DNA from 3 places in the Bradyrhizobium sp. CIR48 genome. Region 2 is predicted to be linked to each of the others. Evidence: predicted binding sites of a transcription regulator. Region 2 holds the regulator's gene; each other region holds the start of a gene.
The links. The regulator LexA, encoded in region 2, represses DNA repair genes until DNA is damaged. The targets are predictions, from matches to a motif close to TGTTCNNNNTGTGTTCNG.
Positions count from the first base shown of each region.

Region 1: GGD66_RS26430 (YifB family Mg chelatase-like AAA ATPase) is a predicted target of LexA. The motif match lies at 1,474-1,491, and genes of this name have one in related genera.
Region 3: GGD66_RS17260 (ImuA family protein) is a predicted target of LexA. The motif match lies at 2,623-2,640, and genes of this name have one in related genera.

Region 1 covers NZ_JACIHG010000009.1:67,158-72,442, reverse strand. Annotated here, with positions in the region: gene GGD66_RS26445 (AAA family ATPase) at 1-103, shown strand, start outside; gene GGD66_RS26440 (tetratricopeptide repeat protein) at 125-898, opposite strand; gene GGD66_RS26435 (PilZ domain-containing protein) at 1,078-1,323, opposite strand; gene GGD66_RS26430 (YifB family Mg chelatase-like AAA ATPase) at 1,551-3,089, shown strand; gene GGD66_RS26425 (hypothetical protein) at 3,199-3,672, shown strand; gene GGD66_RS26420 (ATP-binding protein) at 3,797-5,285, shown strand, end outside.
Region 2 covers NZ_JACIHG010000001.1:1,081,564-1,086,848, forward strand. Annotated here, with positions in the region: gene GGD66_RS05290 (hypothetical protein) at 1-68, shown strand, start outside; gene glp (gephyrin-like molybdotransferase Glp) at 295-1,506, shown strand; gene lexA (transcriptional repressor LexA) at 1,682-2,383, shown strand; gene GGD66_RS05305 (hypothetical protein) at 2,916-3,350, shown strand; gene GGD66_RS05310 (GAF domain-containing protein) at 3,569-4,510, shown strand; gene GGD66_RS05315 (ComEC/Rec2 family competence protein) at 4,520-5,285, opposite strand, start outside.
Region 3 covers NZ_JACIHG010000005.1:159,222-164,506, reverse strand. Annotated here, with positions in the region: gene GGD66_RS17270 (UdgX family uracil-DNA binding protein) at 1-1,307, opposite strand, end outside; gene GGD66_RS17265 (putative DNA modification/repair radical SAM protein) at 1,307-2,542, opposite strand; gene GGD66_RS17260 (ImuA family protein) at 2,705-3,493, shown strand; gene GGD66_RS17255 (DNA polymerase Y family protein) at 3,390-4,985, shown strand; gene GGD66_RS17250 (error-prone DNA polymerase) at 4,982-5,285, shown strand, end outside.

The DNA.
Region 1 (5,285 bases), on a different contig from region 2:
CGGCGAGGTGAAGAAGCCGAAGCGCTCGCTGCTCGGACCGCTGCTGAAGAAGCTGAAGGGCAAGTCAAGCCGCAACTCGGCGCCGCATCGCAAGGCGTCGTAAGCGTACACCAAAAGGGGCGGATTACTTGTCCGCCCGCTGCTGCTTCTTCGCCAGCAGCTGCCGCAGCGCCGCGACCTTGGCCGCGGCCTGGTCCGGCGGCAAATCTGCCTTCACGAGGATTTCGGCCTCGGCCTCGCGGCCCTGCAATCCCAGCACGAGCGCGAGATTGGCCCGGACCCGCGCATCGTTCTGATTGCGCTGATAAGCGCGGCCGAGCACCTGTTCGGCCTTCGGCAAATTGTTTTGCAGCATATAGGACAGGCCGAGATTGGACAGCACGGTCGGCTCGTCCGGCACGATCTTCAACGCCGCGGCATAATATTGCTGCGCCTCCTCGTTGCGGCCAAGCTGATCGAGCGCCGCACCCTGCGCCGACAGGATGCGCCAGTCCGGATCCTCGGGCGTATGCGCGCGGCTGAGGACGTCGAAGGCCTGCTGGAAATTGCCGCTGTCGGCAAGCGCGCGGCCATAGCCGGCGAGCAGCGCCTTGTTGCTGGGATGGGCGAGCACCGCCTGCTCCATGACCGCAACCGCCTGCGCGCGCTGGCCGGACTCGCGCAGCGCCTTGCCGTAGGCAAGCGCAATGTTGGGATCACTGGGCTTGGCGCGATAGCGCTCGCGCAACGCATCCATTTCCGGCTTGGCATCGGCCTTGACGGCCGTTTCCGATCTGACACCGAGCGCGCCGGTCACATCCTCGATGCCGGCGGTCTGGCAGCCACCCAAGGCGAGCACCAGGAGTGCGGGAAGCAGCAATCTCGCCGGGGGAGAGGCGAGGGACGAACGCTTGGACATACTCTGATCACTCGGCAACTGATCAGAGATGCTTACCGATTAACGCTAAATTCCCGTTAAGGACGCGGCTTGGGAGATCTCAAAGCATGATCCGGAAAAGTGCGCAGCGGTTTTCCGAAAAGACCTTGCTTGAACAACAACCTAAAGCGCGATGCGATTCATCCTCATCGCGTCGCGCTTTAGTCGGTGAACTCGGCACCGAATTCGCAGCCGATGCGCCAGCGCAGGCGGCACTGGCGGGAATAATCGGGTGCGAAGATGATGGTGAATTGCGGCGGCACTTCCAGGAATTCCGCCACCACTTTCACGCCGCCATCCGAAATATCGGTGATCGTGCAGTCCCGCGGCAGCGAGCCCGCGCCAAAATGGATCTTGGCGAGCCGGCTGCATACCCGACGTTCGCTTCTCCGGCGATTTGCAAGCATTTGAATTGTTCACCCGTTAGACCACGGCCCATCCCGCAGCCTTAGGAGTAGCGGACATTCGTTGGAATGTGCTGAGGACAGAAGCCGGCATTCGAGGCTTAGTGTCGGCATGTCGTTTACGACTGGTTAGGGCTGCTCCCCGCCCCAGATCGTTCCCGTATTGTTCTTGCGGAAACCGCCCGCCTCTGCTACCCCTAATTGTGCGAGAGGGGCAGGCTGGTTTGAGCATGGTTCAGCGGGTTTCCACCGTCGCCTTTGAGGGGATCGAGGCCCGTGCGGTCGACGTGCAGGTGCAGGTCGCGCCGGGCCTGCCGGCCTTCGCGATCGTCGGCCTGCCGGACAAGGCGGTGTCGGAGGCGCGCGAGCGGGTGCGCTCGGCGCTGATCGCCTCGGGGCTGGCACTGCCGGCGCGGCGGATCATCGTCAATCTGGCGCCGGCCGACCTGCCGAAGGAAGGCAGTCATTACGACCTGCCGATCGCACTCGGCCTGATGGCGGCGATCGGCGCGATCCCGCCGGATGCGCTGACCGGCTTCACCGTGCTCGGCGAGCTCGGCCTCGACGGCTCGATCGCGCCCGTGGCCGGCGTTCTTCCCGCCGCGTTCGGCGCCAATATGCGCGAGGAAGGGCTGATCTGCCCGGTCTCGTGCGGTTCTGAAGCGGCGTGGGCGAGCCCGGACATCCAGATCATCGCGGCAAGCTCGCTAATCCAGATCGCCAACCACTTCAAGGGCACGCAGGTGCTGTCGCGGCCATCACCGAAGGTGCATGAGCCCGCGGCCTCGACGCTCGACCTGCGCGACATCAAGGGCCAGGAAAGCGCCAAGCGCGCGCTGGAGATCGCCGCCGCCGGTGGGCATCATCTGCTCATGATCGGCGCGCCCGGCGCCGGCAAGTCGATGCTGGCGGCGCGCCTGCCCTCGATCCTGCCGCCGCTGTCACCGAGCGAACTGCTCGAGGTCTCGATGATCGCCTCCGTCGCCGGCGAGATCGAGGGCGGCGCGCTGACCGCGCGGCGGCCGTTCCGCTCGCCGCATCATTCCGCCAGCATGGCCGCGCTCACCGGCGGCGGCATGCGCGCAAAGCCCGGCGAGATCTCGCTGGCGCATCAGGGCGTGCTGTTCCTCGACGAATTGCCGGAGTTCGATCCGCGCGTGCTGGATTCACTGCGGCAGCCGCTGGAGAACGGCGAAGTCGCGGTGTCGCGCGCCAATCACCGCGTCACCTACCCTGCCCGCTTCATGCTGGTCGCGGCGATGAATCCGTGCCGCTGCGGCAACGCGTTCGAGCCGGGCTATGCCTGCAAGCGCGGCCGCGTCGACCGCTGCACCGGCGACTATCAGGCGCGCATCTCCGGCCCGCTGATGGACCGCATCGACCTGCGCATCGAAGTGCCGGCCGTGACCGCGGCGGATCTGATCCTGCCACCGCCGGCGGAAGGCTCCGCCGAGGTCGCCGCCCGCGTGGCCGCGGCGCGCGACATTCAGCTCGCGCGTTATGCCGATGCCGGCCTGCCCAAGGTTCGGACCAATGCCGAGGCCCCAGCCTCCGTGCTGGAGGAGATCGCAAAGCCGGACGCGCAGGGCCAGAAGCTGCTGCGCGACGCCGCCGAGACCATGCGGCTGTCGGCGCGCGGCTATCACCGCGTGCTGCGGGTGGCGCGCACGCTGGCCGACCTCGATCGCGCCGACAAGATCGGCCGGCTGCATCTCGCCGAAGCCTTGTCCTACCGCGCACTCGCGGAGGATGTGCGGCAGATGGCTTGATCATTCCGCGCATCAACCCGGTGGTAACGAGTTTCCTTTACGCTCTGCAAACCATAAGGCCCGCTAAGTTTCGATTACGAGTTCCCGGGGCCCCGGCGAGTAGAGTGTCATGTTGCGTTTCAAGATCCTGACCTCGGTTGTTCCCTTGTTGGCGGCTGCGGTGTTCGCCCGCGCGGAGATCGGTTCGGTCTCGCATCCCTGCATCGCCCTCGGCGAAACCTCGGTCGAGCTCACCTCCCTGTTCTGGACGGCCGCCGTCCATGTCGCCTTCACCGAAGATCCCGCCCGGGCCACAGTGCGGGTTCAGACCACCGACGATGCCGATACTGCGGACTTCGCCGTGGTCGACGACGGTCTCGGTTCCGAGCCGGATTCCTGTCAGGCCAATCCCTCGACGCGCCTGGTCTCGATTGCCGCTCAGCCCGTCGATGGCGGCCAGGTGATCTATCTCTCCACCGAAGGGCCGGCGGATTACCGCATCTATGTGCGCTCGAAGTCGTTCTCGCAGCGCGAGGCCGCGGCGCTGATCGTCGGCGCCCATGGTGGCCATCGCCCGCTCCCGCTCCAGGCCGCCTCGCTCTGAAGCGTTAACACCTCGTCAACCCTGTTTGGAGGCAGCGCCAAAGCCTCAAGCTGTTCGCAAGGTCGGCGCGACATCGTCGCAGACGGCGGGTGGCGGGATTCGAAAAAGAGTCGGGGTCGGTGCGATGGGTCGGACGTTCCGGATCAAGGTGCGCATGCGCCGTTTCAGGCGACAGCATCCTCGCATCGCCTTCGCGATCCGCTCTTTCATGATCTTCTCGGCGACGTTCGGCGGCGCCTATGGTTTCGTGTCCGGCAGCCGGTCCGAAAGCTCCGGCTACGATCCCCACACCTTTGCGATCGGCGCGAGCTTCCTGTTCGCGCTCGCCTGCCTCGGCCTTGCGACGCTGAGCATGCGCCTGCGTTTCGTGAACAAGCGGCTGCGCACCCTCGCCGCCCACAACGAGGCGCTGATCGACCGCAATTGGGAGCTGAAGGAAGCGGAAGAACGCGCCCGCAGCCTATTCGAGCAACAGGGCGACCTCATCGTGCTGCGCGCTACCGATGGCCGCATCACCTTTGCCAACGAAGCCTATTGCGCGCTCGCAGGACAGACGCGCAGCGCGCTGGTCGGCACGCGTTTCGATTTCGACCTGCTGGAGCAGGGCGACAGCGCCCGCGAGAGCAGCGGCACACGCATCCACGACCAGAAGATCGCAACCCCGCTCGGCGCGCGCTGGATCGCCTGGCGCGAAGGCTATGTCCGCCTCGATGCCGGACAGCCCGCCGAATTGCAGAGCGTGGGGCGCGACGTCACCGACCGCACCGAGACCGAACGCGCTCTGTCCGACGCGCGCGACCAGGCCGACGCTGCCAACCGCGCCAAATCGCGCTTCCTCGCGATGGCTTCGCACGAAATCCGCACGCCGCTGAACGGCATCATCGGCATGGGCGGCCTCCTGCTCGACACCAATCTGACTCCGGAGCAGGGGACGTACGCCAAAGCGGTGAAAACCTCGGGCGAAGCCTTGATGGCGCTGATCGAGGAACTGCTCGACTATTCCAAGATCGAGGCCGGCAAGCTTGATCTGGAGCAGCGTCCCTTCGCGCTCTCGACCCTGGTCGAGGAGATCACCGAGTTGCTCGCGCCCCGCGCGCAGGCCAAGACGCTGGAGATCGCCGCCTATGTCGACGAGCGCCTGCCGCTGGAGGTGGTCGGCGATGCCGCGCGGCTGCGCCAGGTGCTGCTCAATCTCGCCGGCAACGCCATCAAGTTCACCGGGAGCGGTGGCGTCGCGCTGATCGTCGAGCCCGGTATCTGGCCGAACGAGATCAGCTTCCTGGTCCGCGACTCCGGTATCGGCATTGCGCCGGAGGCGCAGCAGCGCATCTTCCGCGAATTCGAGCAGGCCGACGAGCGCGTCGCCCGCACTTATGGCGGCACCGGGCTTGGCCTTGCCATCAGCGAACGCATCGTCAAGCGCATGGGCGGCCGGATCACGCTCGCAAGCGAGCCGGGCAAAGGCTCGACCTTCGAGATCGCGGTGCCGCTTCCGCCCTCGCAAGCCAGTGCGGGACAGACGGCCTTTCCGAGCCCCGACCTCACCGGCAAGTCGATGCTCCTCGTCGCCGACGGCATCGAGGCCTCGCTGATCGCGCGGCGCCTCGAGCGCT
Region 2 (5,285 bases):
AGGATCAAGGCCCGAAGGCTCCCGACGTCGCGCTGGACGCCGGGCCGGACCGGCCGAGCGGGAGTTGAGCGATGCTGGCTGTGGCGCTCGTCATTCTCGTCCTCGCCATGGCCACCCTCCTGCCGATCGGTCTCGCTCTCTGGATCATGCCACGCCAAGCCTGAGCCTGCCTTCCATCCAGGGCTAAAGCGGCAGGATAAATCCTGCCCGCTCCGCCATTTTGCCTCTGCCCCCGCGCTCGGCTAGAAGACTGTCGGAACATTTCATCCAAACGTGCCGAGCAGGAGTTTCGCCGTGGCCTTGATGCCGGTTTCCGACGCCCTTGCTGCGGTGCTGGCGGGTGCAGAGCCACTGCCTCCAGAGATGGTTTCACTCGACGAAGCCTACCATCGCGTGCTCGCGCAGGACGTCGCTGCGCGGCGCACCCAGCCGCCCCAGGCGATGTCGGCGATGGACGGCTATGCCGTGCGCGCGGCCGATGCGGCAACAATGGATTCCACGCTGACAATGATCGGTGAGGTCGCGGCGGGCCGTCCGTTCACGGGAAAGGTCGGCGCCGGCGAAGCCGTGCGGATCTTCACCGGCGGCGTCGTTCCGGACGGCGCGGATGCGGTCGTGATCCAGGAGGACACGATCGCCGAAGGCAAGCACATAACGATCAAGGAAGCCGCGATCGTGGGTCGGCACATCCGCCCCGCCGGCGTCGATTTCCGCGAGGGCGACGTTCTCCTGCGCAAGGGAACCCGTCTGACGGAGCGCGATCTCGCCCTCGCCGCCGGAATGAACCACCCGCAGCTCGCCGTTTGCCGCCGTCCGAAGGTCGCGATTCTCGCCACCGGCGACGAACTGGTGATGCCGGGCTCAACGCCCGGGCACGGCCAGATCGTCTATTCCAACGGCTATGCCCTGCACGCGCTCGCCCGCAGCGAAGGCGCCGAGACCATCGACCTCGGTGTCGCCGCCGATACGCTGGAGGCCACCACCGCCGGCATCCGCCGCGCGCGCGAAAGCGGCGCCGACATCCTGGTCACGACCGGAGGCGCATCGGTCGGCGACCACGATCTGGTCCAGCAGGCGCTCAAGGACGAAGGCATCGCGATGGCGTTCTGGAAGATCGCGATGCGGCCCGGCAAGCCGATGATGCACGGACGGTTAGGGGCAATGGGCGTCATCGGCCTGCCCGGCAATCCCGTGTCGTCCTACGTCTGCGCCTTCCTGTTCATGGTGCCGCTGATTCGCGCGCTGTCGGGCCGTTCGGTGATTCATCATCATCGCGAGCGCGTCGTGCTGGGCCGCGATCTCGGCGCCAACGACCAGCGCGAGGATTATCTGCGCGCGCGCCTGGAAAAGCGCGACGACGGCACGCTCGTTGCCCTTCCCGTCAGCCATCAGGACTCCTCTCTGCTTGCGAATCTTGCTGCAGCACAGGTACTTCTCGTGCGCGCACCGTTTGCGCCGAAGGCCGAGGCCGGCAGCCCCTGCGAGGTGTTGCGGCTCCCCGTCTGAACTGCGCGGCCACACGCATTCCGTGAGTTTCGTTCTGTTCACGGTAAATTAAGCAGTTGCGGAACACATATCGAACATATAGTGTCCGTTCATGATTTGTTTCGAGATGTAGCGGCTTATCGCTGAACTCATCGTCTCGGAATCGAACGACATCAACCGGGGGACTTTGTTCGAGATGTTAACGCGCAAACAATACGAGCTTCTGCGGTTCATCAGCGAGCGCTTGAAGGAAAGCGGCGTGCCGCCGTCCTTCGACGAGATGAAGGATGCGCTCGACCTACGCTCGAAGTCAGGCATCCACCGCCTGATCACCGCGCTCGAGGAGCGCGGCTTCATCCGCCGCCTGCCCAACCGCGCCCGGGCCATCGAAGTGATCAAGCTGCCGGAGCTCCAGGCTGCCGCCGGCAACCGACGCGGCTTCACGCCAAGCGTCATCGAGGGCAATCTCGGCAAGCTACGCGCGAGCTCCAGCCCGTCCGCGGACGAGGGCGAGCGACCCGTTGCGGTGCCCGTGATGGGCCGCATCGCGGCCGGTACTCCGATCGAGGCTTTGCAGACCCGCAGCCACACGATCAGCGTGCCGCCCGACATGCTCGGCTCCGGCGAGCATTACGCGCTCGAAGTGCGCGGTGATTCCATGGTCGAGGCCGGCATCCTCGACGGCGACATGGCGCTGATCCAGCGCAACGAGAGCGCCGATACCGGCGACATCGTGGTGGCACTGATCGACGACGAGGAAGCCACGCTCAAGCGCTTCCGCCGCCGCGGCGCCTCGATCGCGCTGGAGCCCGCCAATGCCGCTTATGAGGTGCGCATCCTGCCGCCGAACCGCGTGAAGATTCAGGGCAAGCTGATCGGGCTTTACCGCAAGTACTGATACCGGAAGTACTCGATACCGAAGTCTTTAGCGCCTCGCGCGCGCCTTCGATCGGCCTCGCCGATCAGAGATTGGAGCGGATAACGGTCCGCTCCGGCTGGATAGTCTTTCTGGTATCGCACAGATTGTCCGGCCCCTCCTCCTTGCGCGACATCCTCGGCAGGCCGCGCGACGCAACATCGCTTCGCGGCCTTTCGAGTTCGAGGGGGACGGCCCAAATGCGCAGCTCGTTTGAGTGCAACCGCAGCAACGCTGATCGCAACATCAGCATCGCAAGCCGTTGCTGCGCAAGCGCATCACTCCGCCGGTCGTTGACAGGCGCGGTTGTCGAGACGCGGCTGCCAAATGCACGGAAGCCGACTTTGTTCCTAACAAATTCGGAAAAGATGGAAAAGATAATGTGATCGGGGCTCGCGGATCCCAGCCGCAGATTTGCCTACAACCGAGCAGACCGTCACGTGCTTCCACTCTGGTAGGGGCCTGCGCCTCCGAAAGAGGTGCGGGTCGCTATCTCTGCATTGAGGAGCACCCGATGTGTGACTACAGCCTGCATGCCGTCGCGACGCGCCCCGCAGAAGTCGGCGAGACGATCGTTACGACAACATTCCGCGGCACCTCGACGCGCGGCTTCGCCTCCGAAGCCGATCTCTCCGTCGCGGTCTGCCTGCTGCCGGGGACGGAGCTCGCCTTCGCCGACGACGTCCGTTACGACAACCGCTGGATCTGGACGCGCACCGTCAACTCCCGCGTCGGCAAGTTCGGCAAGATCGATCCGCACATTCCCGATCGCCATCATGACGCGATCGAATTCCCGGACGGCAAATCCGTGCTGGTGACGCAACTGGTCGAAGGCCAGCGCGCAACCGTGCTGCAACTGCCGGTGACCCAGCCGATCGGCGAGCGCGAGCACAAGCCGCAGATCATCGCCGACAGTCGCCCGACGGTCACACGACTGCCGATCGGCTGACGCCCTCCGCCCGATAGGCCGAGGGCAAGGATTGAAATGCCGTCGCCGGCCGAGGCCGGCGAGCCCGGTGGGTTTTTGTTTCATGAAATTCGATCGGCGAGCGCCGCCGCCTCGCCTCGTCGCCGCACGAAGTTTGAGCCGTGCTGCCTGAATTTTGAACGTCCGCTCCGCAGCCAAATGACCGATGCTGTCGTGGTTTGAGGCGGCGGACACGCTCGATGAAAACCTTCATTCGCGTCGTTGAACTCTGGGTGCCTGACCGGACGCGCATGCGGCTGGAATTCGGCGGCGGCCTCTACGATGAAGGGCTGTCCGCGTTCAAGGCCGTCAGCGAAGAGCTGCACTTCGGATATGACGAGGGGCTTCCAGGCAAGGCCTGGGCCTGCGGCCATCCCGTCATCCTCACGAAATTCGCCAACTCCTATTTCAAGCGAACCGATCAGGCCGTCGCGGCCGGCCTCACCTGCGGCGTGGCGGTGCCGCTGTTTGCAGGCGAATTCCTGCAAGCCGTGATGGTGCTGTTCTGCGGCGACGACGAGGCGCATGTCGGCGCGATCGAGCTCTGGCACAACGATCCTGATCTCTCCCACGAGATGGGCCTCGTCGACGGCTATTACGGCGCGGCGGACATGTTCGAATTCAACTCCCGCCACACCAGGTTTCCTCGCGGCTTCGGCCTGCTCGGACGCACCTGGAAGGCGGGCCTGCCGCTGATCATCAAGGACCTGCACGACGCCAAGAGCTTCCTGCGCTGGGAGGACGCCGCCAAGGTCGGGATCAATCTGGGGGTCGGCGTACCCTACCGAACCGGCACCGACCAGACCTGGGTTTTGACATTCCTCTCGGCGCAGGCAACGCCGATTGCGCGACGCTTCGAGATCTGGGTCCCGAACGAGGCCCGTTCGGCACTGGTCTTTCGCGCCGGCGATTGCAGCGCGCAGACCGACCTTGCCGCACGCTATGCGGACAAATCCATCGCCCGAGGCGAAGGCAGCATCGGCGGCGCCTGGGCCACCGGCATGCCCGCGCTCAACGACGATCTCACCCATGACGGCTCGATCGCCGGGTTCGAGGCCTGCGCAGCCGGGCTGAACCGGATGGTGGCCCTGCCAGTCATCGGCAACGCAAGGCTCGAGGCCGTGCTGGCCTGGTATCTGTAACCGATCGCGTCAATCGTCGGCCTGCAAGTCGGTCTCCGATGGCGTTGCATCGCGGGTGCGGGGAGCCGCCTTCGGCACGAGGCTGCCGTCGAAATCACCTTCGCCGACACCAGCCGGTGACCACGGGCGGTTCGTGCCCCTCGCCCTCACCGCCTGAACCGAAAAGCCGTCGCCGCGCTGCGTCAATGCCAGCGCGCCCTGGCGAGCGAGCCGCTGCCGATCCACTACCATCGCGGCACAATCCGGCGGCGCGGGCCGCGACGTCACCACCAGCGCGGCGCGGCTGCAATCGTCCGCCAACGCGTCGATGCGCGAGGCCAGCGCGACCAGCCGTCCGTCGGCGAGCGGTGTCACGCAGCCGGACTCGTCGCACGACGTGCCGCTCGCCAGCGCGTTACTGCCGGCATCGCGCGGATCGGCGTCGGCAGACAACCACTCCTTCAGCAGGAAATTGTCCTTGCCTGTCCTGATCAGATGCAAACGCCCGTCCGCGCCCCGCACCGCGACGCTCGCGCCGTCCCCGGCGATCAGGATATCGGGCTGCCGCACCGACAGCCCCCAGCCGATGGAAACCAGCAGCACGACGGCACCGCCCCAGCGCAGGGGCGTGCGCAACAGGCCCATCACGATGACCCCCAGGCTCGCTGCGATCAGCGGCGCGATGCCGAAGGCCGGGATGCGGCCGACCGCGCCCGGCAGTGCCGCCACCCAGCGCGAGACCGCGACCATCCAGTCGATCCCGATCCCCATCAGCCACCAAAACACGCCGTCGAGC
Region 3 (5,285 bases), on a different contig from region 2:
TTGCGTCCGTCGGGAAGGTCGATGAGCCGGCCGCGGGTCTTGCCGATGGGGGTGATCTTGCCGAACACGCTTTGCGCGGCGGTGGCACCCATCGCCACGATCAGATCAGGCTGAATTGCCAAGACTTCCCGCTCATACCATTGCCGGCAGGCCCGGATCTCCGGCGTATTCGGCTTCTGGTGCAGGCGGATCTTTCCGCGCGGCACGAATTTGAAGTGCTTCACCGCATTGGTGACATAGACCTTCTTGCGATCGACACCGGCCTCCTCCAGCGCACGGTCGAGCATCTGGCCCGCCGGACCGACGAACGGATGGCCGGCGAGATCTTCCTTGTCGCCGGGCTGCTCGCCGACCAGCATAATGTTGGCGGATCTCGGGCCTTCGCCGAACACGGTCTGGGTCGCGTCCTTGTAGAGGTGGCAGGCGCGGCAATGCGCGGCCTCCTCGCGGAGCGCTTCGAGATCGTCGGCAGCTGGCTTGCGTTTCATCGGAGCCTCCGGCCGCTTCTGAGGCTTGTGCGGATCGGTTGCGGCATTGGCGATCATGGCGCCGGTCATGCGTTCGGCGTCCTCGATCAAGGGCTTAATGATCGAAGCCTCGGGCAGGTTCCTCCAATATTTCTTCGGCATCTCGGCCTGCATCGCCTTCACCTTGAGCCGGGCCGGATTGAAGATGCTGGCGTAATAGCGCCGCCAGGTTTCCTCCAGCCGGTCTTCGCCCGGTGCTTCGCTCTTGCTGACGCCCGGCGTGAACGCGAGCGCGTGGCCGTCCCAATGTGCGCAGAGGTCCGGCGTCAGGATCGACCAAGGCATGTCGGCAAAGCGTTTTGCGAAGAACGGGGCTGCGAGCTCGACGATGTGATGCTCCGGCTCGAACCAGGCGACGTAATGCGCCTCGCGTTCCCTGCCGATCTCGCGGAAGCGGACGAAGGCGTGCATCTTGTGTTCGTCGCGATGGACCGCTCGCGCCATCGCCGTGACCTGCGCGACATCAGGGTCGGTCGCGACCTCGATGAGGTCGTGGTTGTCCTTCAGCCGAAACAGCAGCCGATAGAGGATCGCAAAGCGCTTGATATCGCGGTGCAGGATTGCGGCCTGGGCGAGTTCGACGAATTTGCCTGATACGTTGAAGGTGCCGTCGTTCACCTCGAGGATCGGAGACGGCGCTTGCGGCGCGAACAAATCGGCTTCGCCGCCCTGTACGGTCCAGGTGACATCGGTGGGCTGCACATGATGAAGCACGAGGCTGCGCGCGGCTTTGCGCCAGCCGTCGAAATCGGTTTCGTTGTCGAGGGTGATGTACTGCATCAGAAGCCAAATCCCAATTGTGTTGCTTTCGGCTTGAAGCGCTCGATCAGCCCGGCGGCATCGAGACGATGCGGCGAGGGGCGGTGATCGCTGAGGACGATGAATGGCAATGCCTTGTGCTTGGGCACGTGCAGCCGGGCGAGATCGGAGAGACGGATCGTGGTGGTGCGCCGTGTTGCAATGATGCGCTCGACCGTTTTGGTGCCGAAGCCCGGCACGCGCAGCAGCTCCTCACGGCTGGCGCGGTTGATGTCGAGCGGGAAGCGGTCGCGATGGCGCAGCGCCCAGGCGAGTTTTGGATCGATGTCGAGCGGCAGCATCGCGCTGTCGTCGACGATCTCGCCGACATCGAAACCGTAGAACCGCATCAGCCAGTCGGCCTGGTAGAGCCGGTGCTCGCGCAGCAGCGGCGGCTGCACCAGAGGCAAGGCGCGGCTGGCGTCGGGGATCGGGCTGAAGGCGGAGTAGTAGACGCGCCGCAGGCGGTAGGCGCCGTAGAGATTGGCGCTGGTGTGGAGAATGGTGTGGTCGGAGGCAGCATCAGCGCCGACGATCATCTGCGTGCTTTGGCCCGCCGGCGCGAAGCGCTGCGGCTTGGCCCTGGTCTTCGCACTGCGGCCTTCCTCGGCCTCGTCGAGCTTCAGCCGCAGCCGGCCCATTGTACGGCGGATCGCGCGCACGTCCTTCTCCGGCGCGAATTGCTGCAGGCTCGTCTCCTCGGGCATCTCGATGTTGATGGAGAGACGATCGGCATATTTGCCGGCTTCCGCGATCAGCGCATCGTCGGCCTCGGGAATGGTCTTGAGATGGATATAGCCGCGGAAGTGATGCTCCTCGCGCAGCTTTCGCGCGACGCTCAAAACCTGCTCCATGGTGTAGTCGGGGCTGCGGATGATGCCGGAGGAGAGAAACAGGCCCTCGATGTAGTTGCGACGGTAGAAGTCGAGCGTGAGCTTGACCAATTCGTCGACGGTGAAGCGGGCGCGCGGCACGTTCGAGGAGGCGCGGTTGACGCAATAGAGGCAATCGTAATTGCAGGCGTTGGTCAGCAGCACCTTGAGCAGCGAGATGCAGCGTCCATCCGGCGCGTAGGAATGGCAGATGCCCATGCCGGGCGCGGTCGAACCCATGCCCTTGCCGTCGCTGGAATCCCGCTTCTCGGTGCCGCTGGAGGCGCAGGACGCGTCGTATTTGGCGGCGTCAGCCAGGATTTCCAGCTTGCGTTGTACGTCCATCTTGGAATCCCTTTGATTCAGCTCATGAATCCGCTTGCGCGCCAATTCGATTGACTCTCTACGCGCCGTTAGCTTTATATTAGAACATATCATGAACAAATGAGCCAGCCGCTGGTTCTCTTTTTGAGAGCCATCGGCAATCACCCTGAAGGAGCGGCGAGCATGAGCGGCGCACGTCAAAGCGCGCTTGCGACCTTGCGCGGCCAGATCGAGCGTATCGAGACGGCGACGGTCGTGCATCCGCACGATCGCGTCGCACTCGGTCATAGCGAAGCCGACAACGCGCTGAAGGGCGGGCTCGCGCGCGCGGCGATCCACGAGGTGTTTTGTGAGGGACGGCAGGGGGCGGCCGCGACCGGCTTCGTCATGGGGCTTGCCGGGCGCGTCTCGGTGCAGCGGCCGTTGCTGTGGGTACGGCAGGATTTCTTGGAGATAGAGGCAGGCGCGCTGTCGATGAGCGGGCTCGCCGAGCTCGGCCTCGATCCGCGCCGCGTGGTGATGGTGCGCGCCGCCGATGTCGAGAGCGCGCTGCGTACCTCGGCCGATGCGCTCGCTTGCGATGCGCTCGGCGCCGTCGTGCTCGAGCTCTGGGGCGAGACCAGGCAGTTCGATCTCGTGGCGAGCCGCAAGCTGACGCTGGCCGCGCAAGGCTCCGGCGTCACCGGCCTGATGCTGCGGATGGCGGCGCAGCCGCTGCCTTCGACCGCGGAGACCAGGTGGATGCTGCGCGCGGCGCATTCGCCGCCGGGATCGGTGTGGGACGCATGGGGCGCGCCGCGCTTCGATGCCGAACTCTTGCGTAATCGTCATGGCCCCTGCGGCCGGTGGATCATGGAATGGAATTGTGATGAGTGCCAGTTCAGTGAACCGTCGACGTATTCTCAGCCTGTGGCTGCCGCGCCTGCCCATCGACCGGATCCAGCGTTTCTTCAACAGCGCCGGGCTGGGTAAAACCAATAATGAGCCGAGCATCGTCGTCATCAAGGACAACAATGCGCTGGTGATCCATGCGCTGGACGAGGCTGCCGAGCGCCTCGGCCTGTACATCGGTCAGCCGCTGGCCAATGCGCGGGCGATGTGCCCGGACCTGAAAGTGTTCGATGCCGATGTCGCGGCCGATGCGAAGACGCTTAGCGACATCGCCGACTGGTGCGACCGCTTCACGCCGCTGGTCGCGCTCGACCCGCCGCATGGGCTGTTCCTCGACATCACCGGCTGTGCGCATCTGTTCGGTGGCGAGGCTGCGTTGCTGCAAGCGCTGGTTCGTGCGCTCGGCCGACAAGGCTTTGCCGTCAGCGCGGCAATCGCCGGCACCTCGGTCTGCGCGCGCACGCTGACGCGGCAGGCCACGGGCACCATCGTTGCCGATGGCGAAGAGGCGAGGGCGATCAGCCGGTTTCCGGTGTCCGCGCTCGGTGCGGGCGAGGCCATCACCACCGGCCTGCGCCGCGCCGGCCTCAAGACCATCGGTGATGTCGCCGCGCGCTCGCCGAGCGAGATCACGGCGCGGTTCGGGGCGCGGTTCTCAACCTTGCTCGCACATGCGCTAGGGCAGGGCGATGCGCCGATCAACCCGCGTAAGCCGTTGCCCGATTACATCGTTGAGAAGCGTTTCGCCGAGCCGATCGCGACCGACACCATGATCGCAATGACGCTGTCGCGGCTCGCCGATACGCTGATCGCGTCGATGGAGAAGCAGGGCAAGGGCGCGCGCCGGCTAGAAGCCGCGTTCTTCCGCACCGACGGCGTGGTGCGCGCGATCATGGTCGAGACCGGACGTCCGGTGACGCGAAGCGCGGTGATCGACCGGCTGTTCCGCGAGCGTCTCGATGCGCTGGCCGATCCCCTCGATCCCGGCTTCGGCTTCGACATGGTGCGGCTGTCGGCGAGCCGGACCGAGATCGTGGTGCAGGAGCAGCGCGATCTCGACGCCCATGTCCACGACAATGACGAGCTTGCCGCGCTGATCGACCGCATCGCCGCGCGCATCGGCGGAAAGCGCGTCGTCGTGCACCTGCCTGAGGATACCCATATTCCCGAATGCGCTGTGATGGCCGCGCCGGCGCAGCATCATCTCACCGCCGCCATGCAGGCCGAATGGCCGGCACGGACCGAAAGCGAGCCGCCGCTGCGTCCCTTAAGGCTGTTCGACAAGCCGGAGCCGATCAAGGTGCCGTTCGCGGCCGTGCCGGATGGTCCGCCGCATCAGTTCACCTGGCGCCGCGCGCTGCATGCCGTGGTGCGGGTGGAAGGACCCGAGCGTATCGCGATGGAATGGTGGCGGCAGGACGGCAAGCAGCTGACGCGGGATTACTTTCGCATCGAGGACGCCGAGGGCCTGCGCTTCTGGATTTTTCGCGACGGACTTTACGAGGGGGAGGTGTTCGACGGCGACGGCGAGCCTGCTTCTCCCGGCTGGTATGTGCACGGTCTCTTCGCATGAATACGCCCGCCTATGCCGAAATCGGCATCACCACGAACTTCTCCTTCCTGCGCGGTGGCTCGGATCCGCGAGCCTATGTGCATCAGGCGAGCAAGCTCGGCATTCCCGCGATCGGAATCGCCGACCACAACACGCTCGCCGGCGTGGTGCGGGCCTGGAATGAGCTCGACAATGACAAGGTGTTGCACAAGCCGAAACTGCTGATCGGTGCGCGCATCGTCTTCATCGACGGCACGCCCGACATTTTTGTCTACCCGCGCGACCGCGCCGCCTATGGCCGGCTGTGCCAGCTCCTGACCA